Regions from separate parts of the Isoptericola sp. NPDC060257 genome, predicted to be linked through region 3. Evidence: riboswitches for the same ligand, from Rfam matches in the RefSeq annotation. Region 3 holds a riboswitch; each other region holds the start of a gene.
The links. Region 3 has a riboswitch for thiamine pyrophosphate ahead of ACFWEK_RS11080 (thiamine ABC transporter substrate binding subunit). Riboswitches for the same ligand answer to the same signal wherever they lie in the genome.

Region 1 (3,262 bases), on a different contig from region 3:
GCGGTCAGCCCACCGCGACGCGATCGGCGGGGCGCCCGTCGACGTCCTCGGTCGTGCCTCCCCTGCCCGCTGTGCCTGCTGTGCCTGAGGTGCCCGTCGTGCCGGGGAGGCCCGTCTGGTCGAAGAACGCCAGCTCGTGCTCGCACGCCGCGCGGAACGCCGCCGCCATCCGGTCCCGGGTGGACGCGTCGGACGCCGCGGCGGCGCGGCGCAGGATCGCGACGGCCTCCCGCGTCGCGTCCGCGAACGCGTCGTCGGCGTAGGTGCCCAGCCACGCCGCGTACGGGTGGCCCGCGTGGTTGCGCGCGGCCAGCCGCTCCCCCACGTCCTGGTAGATCCAGTAGCAGGGCAGGACGGCGGCCACGAGGGTCGCGTAGTCGTCGCCGGCCGCGCGCAGGTGGTCGAGGTAGGCGGCCGTCGTGGCGCTGGCGGGCACGTCCTGCGGCTCCCCGCCCAGCCAGCGCGTGTGGAGGTCGAGCTCCGTCACCAGGGCGCCATGCGCGCCACCGGCCCAGAACGCCTGCTCGGCCCGCGTGGGCGCGAGCTCGCTCGCCCGGGCGAGGCAGCGCGCGTAGTCGCGCAGGTAGAGCGCGTCCTGCTCCAGGTAGGCGCGGAAGTGGTCGGCGTCGAGGGTCCCGTCGCCCAGCGACCGGACGAACGCCAGCTCGTCGATCGCGGCGCGCACGTCCGCGGCGTCGTCCCACCACCGGGCGACGACGTCCTCCGCGCCCGCCCCGGACGCACGGGCCGCACGGGACGGCGCCTGGGGTTCCGCGCCGCCCGCGCGCAGCCCCACCAGGTGGTCGACGGGACCGTTCCCGCCGCCGACGCGCAGGGCCTCCCCCGCCCGGATCGCCGCGGTCAGCCAGGCCTTCGTGCCGCGCAGCGCCTCGGCCCAGTCGCCCGCGCGCGCGTACCGGGCGGCCAGCCCGCTGGACAGCGAGCAGCCGGTGCCGTGGGTGGAGGTGCTGGTCAGTCGAGGGCCGGGGAGCTCCACGAGCACGCCCCGCGGACCGACGAGGGCGTCCGGGGCGCCCACGTCCCTCGCCTCTGACCGCGCGAGGAGGTGGCCGCCCTTCGCCACCACCAGGACCCCGTGCCGGGCGGCCAGCCGTCGCGCCTGCTCGAGGGCGGCAGGCCAGTCCGCGGCGGGGGGCTCCTGCGCGAGGACCGCGAGCTCGGGCAGGTTCGGCGTCACGACGTCCACCCGGCCGAGCAGGTCCCGCACGGCGTCCTCGGCCGCCGGGTCGAGCAGCCGGTCCCCGCTGGTCGCCACCATGACCGGGTCCAGGACGACGGCGGGGCGCGCGGTCGCGCCGGACGGCCCGGACGGCCCGGACGGGTGGGATGCGGCACGCGCCAGCCCGTCGAGCCACGCGGCCACCGCCCGGGCCACCGGGGCCGAGGCGAGCATCCCGATCTTCACGGCGTCGACGGCCACGTCGTCGGCGACGGCGTCGAGCTGCGCGGCCAGGAATGCGGCGGGCGGCACGTGCACGTCACGCACGCCGCGGGTGTTCTGCACGGTCAGGGCCGTGACGGCGGCCATCCCGTAGCCGCCCGCGGCCGCGATCGACTTGAGGTCCGCCTGGATGCCGGCGCCGCCGGACGGGTCGGACCCGGCCACCGCCAGGACCCGGGGCCTGCTGCCCGTCCGCGGCGCCGTCGTCGGCGACGAGACGGGAGCGGGGGCGGCGTGAGCAGGGGTGGTGGTGCCGGCGCGGCCGGCGGAGCTGTCTTCAGGTGCGCGCGCACTCATGTCGACATCCCTTCGCTAGTACGAGCTAGATCAGGTTCGACGGGTGTGTTCTCAGCGCCCGCCGGCCGGCCGTGACGAAGTCGCGGCGATGACCGGTCGGGACGCACCCCGTGTCGTGGCGCCCACCGTAGCCCAGGACGGCCCGGGCGGGTCCGGTGTCCCGCGCGGGTGCGTCGTGACCGGTTCCGCCGGCGCCCGAACGGCCGCCCGGGGCGGGGCTGCAGATCCCGGCCGACGCCGCGGTAGGGTGCGGGGGTGCCCGTGGTCGTCCGTCGTGTGCGCGAGCTCCTCGTCGCCGGCACGACGCTCAGCATCGCGGCCGCCGCCCATCTCCTGGCCGGCGGCGCGCTCCCCGCGGCACCCCTCGCCTGGCTCGTCGTCGCGGCGCGCACGGCGCCGCGCGCGGTGTGGACCGCGCGCCGCCGTCTGACCCTCCCTCGCCTCCTGCCGGCGATGGTCGCGCTGCAGTTCGTGCAGCACACGACGTTGTCCGTGCTCGGCGCGGCGGGCACGGGTGCTCCCTCGGCTCCGCTCGCGACCCCGGGCGCCACCCCGGACGGCCACGCGCTCCACGCCATGGGCCCGGGCTCCCTCGCGCCCGCGACGGGCGGCGGGCTGCTGCACCACGCGGGCGACGCCGGGACGACGACCTGGATGCTCGCCGCGCACGCCGCCGCGGTGCTGCTCACCGCCCTGCTGCTCGCGGCGGGCGACCGGGCGGCCCTCACCGTGGTGGGGCACCTGCGGCACGTCGCGCTCCTCGTGCAGGAGCCGCGGGCGCTTCCGGTGGTCCGCGAGCACGCCGTCGTCGTCGGGCGCACCTGGCGCCCCCACCCGCCCCGCGTCCGCCGGCGCACGCCCCCACGCGGGCCCCCGCTGCTGCTCCCGGGCGCCCTCGCGCGCGCCGCCTGACCCTGCCCTGGTCCGTCGTCGGACGGGGGCGGGTCCCTCGCCGTCCCACGACCGACTGACACACCTGACAGCCAGGAGCGGAAGAACCCATGTCCAGGACCACCCCTGTCCTCACCCCTGCCCTCCGCCCGCGTCGCCTCGCCGGCGCGGCCGCGCTCGCCCTCCCCGCCCTCGTGCTCGGCGCGACCGCCGCGTCGGCGCACGTGACCGTGACCCCCGAGGCGGCCGAGGCCGGGTCGTACGCCACCCTCACCTTCAAGGTCCCGAACGAGTCCGCCGAGGCCTCGACCACCGCGGTGCAGGTCGACCTGCCCACCGACACCCCCTTCACCAGCGTGTCCGTCGAGCCCGTGCCGGGCTGGACCGCGAAGGTCACCCAGGCGCCCCTGCCCGAGCCCGTCGAGGTGCACGGCACCACCGTCACCGAGGCGCCGGCGAGCATCGAGTGGACCGCCGACGACGCCGACGCCGGCATCGCGCCGGGCGAGTTCCTCCGGTTCACCGTGTCGGCCGGCGCCGTCCCGGACGGCGTGGAGGAGATCGTCCTCCCCGCCACCCAGACCTACTCCGACGGCGAGGTCGTCGCCTGGG
Region 2 (3,262 bases), on a different contig from region 3:
GTGCCACTGCACGCCGTACAGCCGGCGGCCGGTGTCCTCGAACGCGGCGACGGGCGAGCCGGACGACGTCGCGAGCACCGCGAAGCCCTCGGGCGCGGCGTGCACGGAGTCGCCGTGGCTCATCCAGGTGGTCTGGTGGTCGGGGGTGCCCGCCAGCAGCACGCCGGACTCGCACACCTCGACCTCGGTGCCGCCGTACTCCCGCTGCCCCGTCTGCGCGACGGTGCCGCCCAGCGCCTGCGCCATCGCCTGGAAGCCGTAGCAGATGCCGAGCACCGGCACGCCGGCCTCGAACAGCGCCGGGTCCACGAACGGCGCGCCGGTGGCGTACACCGACGACGGGCCGCCCGACAGGATGATGGCCGCCGGGTTCTTGGCGAGCATCTGCTCGGTGGTGAACGTGTGCGGCACGATCTCGGAGTAGACGCGGGCCTCGCGCACGCGGCGCGCGATGAGCTGCGCGTACTGGGCGCCGAAGTCGACGACGAGGACCGGACGCGGCGTGGGCGCCAGGTCGGCGGTGGTGGGGGTGTCGGTGGCGGGAGACGTCACCGAGCCATCGTAGCCGCCGGACGGTACCGCTCCCGGGCCTGTCCCACGGGTCACGCGGTGGGGTAGGTCACCTCGCGCGGCGGTCCGGCCCGGACCGTCAGCCCAGCCGCTCCCGCAGCTCTCGCGCGGCCCGCTCGGCGTCCGGCGCCTGCGTGATCGCGCGCACGACGACGACGCGCGACGCACCGGCGTCGAGCACGGCGTCGAGGCGCTCGGCGTCGACGCCGCCGATGGCGAACCACGGCGTCGTCGGGCGGGTCGCGGCGACCTCGCGCAGCAGGTCGAGTCCGACGGCCGTGCGGCCGGGCTTGGTGGGCGTGGCCCACAGCGGGCCGACGCAGAAGTAGTCGACGTCCGGGTCGGCCTCCGCCGCGGCGGCCTGGTCCGCGGAGTGCGTGGACCGGCCCAGCACCGGAGCCGGCCCGAGCAGCGACCGCACGGCGGGCACCGGGAGGTCGCGCTGCCCCATGTGCACCACGGGCGTCCCGGTGAGCTGCGCGACGTCGGCCCGGTCGTTCACCGCCCAGAGCGCGCCGTGCTCCGCGGCGACGCGGGCGACCACCTCCTGCAGCTCGAGCTCGCGCGCGACGTCGAGCGTCTTGTCCCGCAGCTGCACGACGTCGACGCCGCCCGCGAGCGCCGCGTGCAGGAAGTCCTCCAGGTCGCCGCGCTCCTCGCGGGCGTCGGTGCACAGGTACAGGCGGGCGTCGGCGAGGCGGGCGCGGGTCGCGTCGGGAGCAGTCTCCGGGGCGGCACCGTGGTCGGGCGCGGTCGTGGTCACGCCGGTCAGGGTAACCACGGGCCGGGTTACAGTGGCCGCGCACGGGAGCCCCGCTCGGGGCTGAGAGGGCGTAGGAGCCGACCGTCGAACCTGATCTGGGTCATGCCAGCGAAGGGAGCGCACATGCCCACGCCCAGCAGTCCGTCCGGCACCCCGTCCGATGTCGTCGTCGTGGGCGGCGGGATCGTCGGCCTCGCCGTCGCCTGGCGCGCCGCCGCGAGCGGGCTGTCCGTCACCGTGCTCGACCCGTCGCCCGGCGAGGGCGCCACCCGCGCCGCGGCGGGGATGCTCGCGGCCGTCAGCGAGTCCGACTTCGGCGAGCGGGAGCTCGCCCGCCTCAACGTCGCGTCGGCGGCCCGCTGGCCCGACTTCGCCGCCCGCCTGGCCGCGGCGACCGGGCGCGACGTCCCCCTGCTGCGCGCCGGGTCGCTCGCCGTCGCGTACGACGCCGACGACCTCGCCCTGCTGCGCCGGGTCCTGGCGCTGCACCGGGAGTGGGGTCTCGCCTCCGCCGAGGTCTCGGTGGCCGACGCGCGGCGGCGCGAGCCGTACCTCGGGCCGCGGCTCGCCGGGGCGGCCGTCGTCGAGGGCGACCTCGCCGTGGACCCGCGAAGGGCGCACGCGGCGCTCGTCCAGGCCCTCGCCGGCTCCCTCGTCCACCGCGCGGCGGCGCGGCTCGAGCGCGACGGCGCGGGCCGCGTCGTCGCGGTGCGCGACGACGCGGGCGCGCGCCACGCCGCGGGCGCGGTCGTCCTCGCGACCGGCGCGGGCGCGACGGCGTCGCTGCTCGACGGACTGCCCGACATGCGCGTCCCGGTGCGGCCGGTGAAGGGCGTGACGCTGCGCCTCGACGCCGGCCCGGGCCTCGCGCTCGAGCACGTGGTGCGGGGCACCGTGCAGGGACGGCCGGTGTACGTCGTGCCCCGGGGTGCCGGTAGCGGCGCGGGGCCCGGCTCCGGGCCGAGCCACCGGGAGATCGTCGTCGGCGCCACCAGCGAGGAGCGCCCCGACGACCGCCGCGCCGAGGCAGGCGGCGTGTTCGCGCTGCTGCGCGACGCCCGCGCGCTCGTGCCCGGCATCGACGAGGCCGCGCTGGTCGACGTCACGCCGCGCGCCCGCCCGGCCACCCCCGACAACCTGCCGCTCGTCGGCGCCACCGGCGTCCCCGGCCTGCTCGCCGCCGTCGGGCACGGACGCAACGGGGTGCTGCTCGCCCCGCTCACCGCCGACGCGGTCGTGGCCGAGCTGACCGGAGCGCCTCCCCCCGACCCGGCGCTGTCCGCCGCGGACCCGCGCCGCTTCGCGCCCGCCGACCCTCTCCCCGAAGGAGCCGCCCGATGACCGCCACCCCCGCCACCCGCACCGCCGTCGTGAACGGCGAGGCCTACCCGCTCGACGGGCCGCACGGCGACGGCGTCGAGGCCGTCGTCGCGGCCCTCGTGCCCGCGTTCGTCGCCGACGGGTCCGTCCAGGGCATCGCCGTCGCCGTGAACGACGCCGTCGTCCCCCGCGGCCTGTGGGCCGGTACCCGGATCGCGCCCGGCGACCGGGTCGAGATCGTCACCGCCGTCCAGGGCGGCTGACCACGAAGCCTGACCAGGAAGCACGGAGGAAGCATGACCAGCACGCACGCCGCGGCCACGTCCCGCCCGCTCGCGCACCCTCTCGTCGACCCCCTCGTGGTCGCCGGCACGGAGATCGGCTCGCGCCTCGTCATGGGCACGGGCGGCGCGTCGAACCTCATGACGCTCGAGGACGCGCTGGTCGCGTCGGGCACCGGGCTCACCACCGTGGCGATGCGCCGCGTCGCGGTGCGCCCGGGCGGCGCGGGCTCCGAGGACGGCGGCATCTGGGGGCTGCTGGAGCGGCTCGGCATCCGCGCCCTGCCCAACACGGCGGGCTGCTTCTCGGTCGCCGAGGCCGTGCTCA
Region 3 (3,262 bases):
GCCGCGCCGATCGCCGCATGGCTCGTCCGCCTGGTGCCGCCGCGCGTCCTCGGATCCGCCGTCGGCGGGATCATCGTGCTCACCAACGTCCGCACCCTGCTGAGCCTCGACGAGTTCCCCGTGAGCGACGGCGTGCGGGGTCTCGTCCTCGGGCTCATCGCGGTCGGCTGGGCCGCCGCCGTCACCTACTCGTTCCGCGAGCACCGCAAGGCGGTCGCGGCGGAGCGGGCCGAGGCGGCGGGCGAGCACCCCGAGGCCGCTGCGACGACGGTCGCCTGACGCCTGCCCCGGCACGGCCGGGGCCACCGACGACACCACCGCCACCGCACGTCACCCGCCGTGCGGTGGCGGTGTCGTGCCGTCCCGGTACCGTGGTGAGGCCAGGAGAACTGCGCGCCGGACCCAGCTGCACGGCACTGGGGGGTGAGCCTCGATGTCCAGCACGCCCAACGACACACCGCGCCGCGAGCTCGTCGCTCTCGCGGAGCTGCTGGGCGCCGGGAGCCAGCTGCTCGTCGGCCGGTACCGCGTCGACGTCGCCACGGGGGAGTGGTGGTGGTCGGACGAGGTCTTCCGGATCTTCGGTCGTGAGCCGGGCAAGATCGCGCCGGGACCGGAGGTGCTGCGCGCCCACCTGCACCCCGACGACCGCGAGCGGCTCTCCCGGACGGCGGTGGTCGCGCTCGGCACCGGGCGGCCGTTCTCGGGGGCGCACCGCGTCGTGGACGACCACGGGCGCACCCATACCGTCGTCGTGACCGGACAGGGGAGGCACGGGGCCGACGGCGCGTCGTCGCAGATCGTCGGCTACGTCATCGACGCGAGCCCGGTCGTGCGGGACGCGCTGGAGCGCGAGGCGCACCGGGCCGTGTCCCGAGCGTTCGTCGCGGCCGCGGCCGCCGAGCAGGCCAAGGGCGCCATCATGGCGGTGTGCGGCGTGGACGAGTCGGTCGCCACCGAGGTGCTCGCGGACGCCGGCGCGCAGGTCGGGATCTCCGCCCAGTCGGCGGGGGAGCAGGTGATGAAGGGGCTCGCGCGGCCCGTCGGGGACCGCGACGCCGCGCTCACGGCGGCGGAGGTGGTGCGGTCCGCCCCGCCGGCCCAGGACGCGGCGGACCGGCTCAGCCAGGCGCTCGCCACCGTGCGGCCGGTGGACCGGCCGCACGGTCACGACGCGCAGCTCGCCCGCCGGCGTCCGCGCGCGAGCCACTGACCCGCAGGGCGGGCTCGTCAGGAGCGCGGGATCAGCGGCCGGGCACGAACCGGGCCGCTGCGCGCACGGCGCCCTTGCGGGCGAGGCGCTTCGCGAGCACCGCGACTCCGCCCGAGACCGCCGCGAAGGTGACGGCCTGGATGATCGAGATCTCGTCGTCGTCCACGTTGGTGGGCGCCACGCTGCCCGTCGTCTTCTCCCAGACCACCCCGATCAGCTTCTGCGCGACCCATCCGGCGGCGATCGTCAGCACCACCGTGCCGACCTTCACGCCCAGCGGCTGCTCGGTGTCCGTCACGTGCTCTCCCTCGGTAGGTCCCGGCGCGGCCGCGGCATGACCGCGCGTCGTCTCGCGTGCGTCCGCGGCCGCCGGACGGCGTCACGGCACGTCAGGCACGTCACACCCCGAGGTCGAGGACTGCACCACGGTAGCGCGGCGTCGACGGGTAGGCTCGTGGTGATACGACAGGGGAGCGCCCACCGGCGCTGAGAGTGCGGACCGCCGCAGACCCTCGAACCTGATCCGGTTAGCACCGGTGGAGGAAGTCGGGAATCTCGTTCCCTGCGGACGGCCGCACCACGACGGTGCCGGGTGCCCGCAGGACCCCCTTCTCGCACCTTGAGGAGGACAGCATGAAGCTGACGACCACGGCCCGGACCACGGCGGCCGCCGCGGGCGTCGTCGCCCTGCTGCCGCTGCTGGCGGCGTGCGGCGGGGCGGCCCCGGACGACGCGAGCGGGGCGGCGTCGAGCACGGTCACGCTCGTGACCCACGACTCGTTCGCCGTCTCCGACGACGTCCTGGCCGCGTTCGAGAAGGAGTCCGGTCTCACCGTCGAGCAGGTGGCCCCGGGCGACGCGGGCACGCTGGTGAACCAGCTCGTGCTCACCAAGGACGCGCCGCTGGGCGACGTCGTGTTCGGCGTGGACAACACGTACGCGTCGCGGGCCGTCGACGCCGGGGTCTTCGAGGAGTACCAGCCGGCCGACCTCGCCCCGGGGGTCGCGGCCTACGCGCCCGACGACCTGGCGGGCACGCTGACGCCCGTCGACGTGGGCGACGTGTGCATGAACCTCGACGACGGCTGGTTCGCGAAGAACGGCGTCACGCCCCCGACGACGCTCGAGGACCTCGCGAAGCCGGACTACGCGGACCTCACCGTCGTGACCAACCCGGCGACGTCGTCCCCCGGCCTCGCGTTCCTGCTCGCGACGATCGGCGCCTTTGGCACGGACGGCTGGGAGGCCTACTGGGCCGACCTGCGCGACAACGGCCTCAAGGTGGCAGAGAGCTGGGAGGACGCGTACTACGTGGACTTCTCCGGCGCCGGGGAGGGCGGGCAGCGACCGATCGCGCTGTCGTACGCGACGTCGCCCGCGTTCACCGTGAGCGACGACGGGAAGACCTCCGCCACGAGCGCGATGCTCGACACCTGCTTCCGGCAGGTCGAGTACGCGGGGGTGCTGTCCGGCGCCGAGAACCCCGAGGGCGCCAAGAAGCTCGTGGACTTCCTGACGAGCGCCGAGTTCCAGGCCGACGTGCCCGGCCAGATGTACATGTACCCCGCCGACCCGGACGTGGAGCTGCCCGCCGACTGGCAGCAGTTCGCGCCCCTGGCCGACGAGCCGTTCGAGGTGGCGCCCGCGGACGTCGCCGCGCACCGCGACGAGTGGATCGAGCAGTGGACGGCGACGGTCGTCGGCTGACGCGCCCCGTGCCCCGCGCCTCCCGCAGCACCGCCCGCCCGGCAGTCCGGGCGGCGCGGTCGCGCGCCGAACGGCGGCGCGGAGACCGGTGGGGCGCGTGGCTCGGCTGGGGCGCCGCCGTCGCGCTCCCGCTGGGCTTCCTCGCGGTCTTCTTCGCGTGGCCGGTGGTGTCGCTCGTCCTGCAGGGGTTCTTCACCGAGACCGCGGCGGGCCGGGAGCTCGACCTGTCCGGCTTCGCCGAGGTGCTGTCCCAGGGGCGCACGTGGCGGATCGTCGGGCAGACGCTCGCCCAGGCGCTCACCGGCACGCTGCTGTCGGTGCTGCTGGGGCTGCCCGGAGCCT

Region 1: it holds a riboswitch for thiamine pyrophosphate, as region 3 does, so the genes downstream of both, ACFWEK_RS18090 (bifunctional hydroxymethylpyrimidine kinase/phosphomethylpyrimidine kinase) here and ACFWEK_RS11080 (thiamine ABC transporter substrate binding subunit) in region 3, are expected to answer to the same signal.
Region 2: it holds a riboswitch for thiamine pyrophosphate, as region 3 does, so the genes downstream of both, thiO (glycine oxidase ThiO) here and ACFWEK_RS11080 (thiamine ABC transporter substrate binding subunit) in region 3, are expected to answer to the same signal.

The regions. Positions count from the first base shown of each region.
Region 1 covers NZ_JBHXAW010000282.1:169-3,430, reverse strand. The annotation lists gene ACFWEK_RS18090 (bifunctional hydroxymethylpyrimidine kinase/phosphomethylpyrimidine kinase) at 5-1,759, opposite strand; TPP riboswitch at 1,750-1,880, opposite strand; gene ACFWEK_RS18085 (hypothetical protein) at 2,015-2,671, shown strand; partial or broken gene ACFWEK_RS18080 (YcnI family protein) at 2,761-3,262, shown strand, end outside.
Region 2 covers NZ_JBHXAW010000301.1:1,152-4,413, forward strand. The annotation lists gene guaA (glutamine-hydrolyzing GMP synthase) at 1-552, opposite strand, end outside; gene thiE (thiamine phosphate synthase) at 650-1,333, opposite strand; TPP riboswitch at 1,365-1,467, shown strand; gene thiO (glycine oxidase ThiO) at 1,457-2,674, shown strand; gene thiS (sulfur carrier protein ThiS) at 2,671-2,916, shown strand; gene ACFWEK_RS18620 (thiazole synthase) at 2,950-3,262, shown strand, end outside.
Region 3 covers NZ_JBHXAW010000112.1:6,810-10,071, reverse strand. The annotation lists gene ACFWEK_RS11095 (sulfite exporter TauE/SafE family protein) at 1-279, shown strand, start outside; gene ACFWEK_RS11090 (PAS domain-containing protein) at 434-1,213, shown strand; gene ACFWEK_RS11085 (DUF4235 domain-containing protein) at 1,245-1,511, opposite strand; TPP riboswitch at 1,671-1,775, shown strand; gene ACFWEK_RS11080 (thiamine ABC transporter substrate binding subunit) at 1,847-2,920, shown strand; gene ACFWEK_RS11075 (ABC transporter permease) at 2,929-3,262, shown strand, end outside.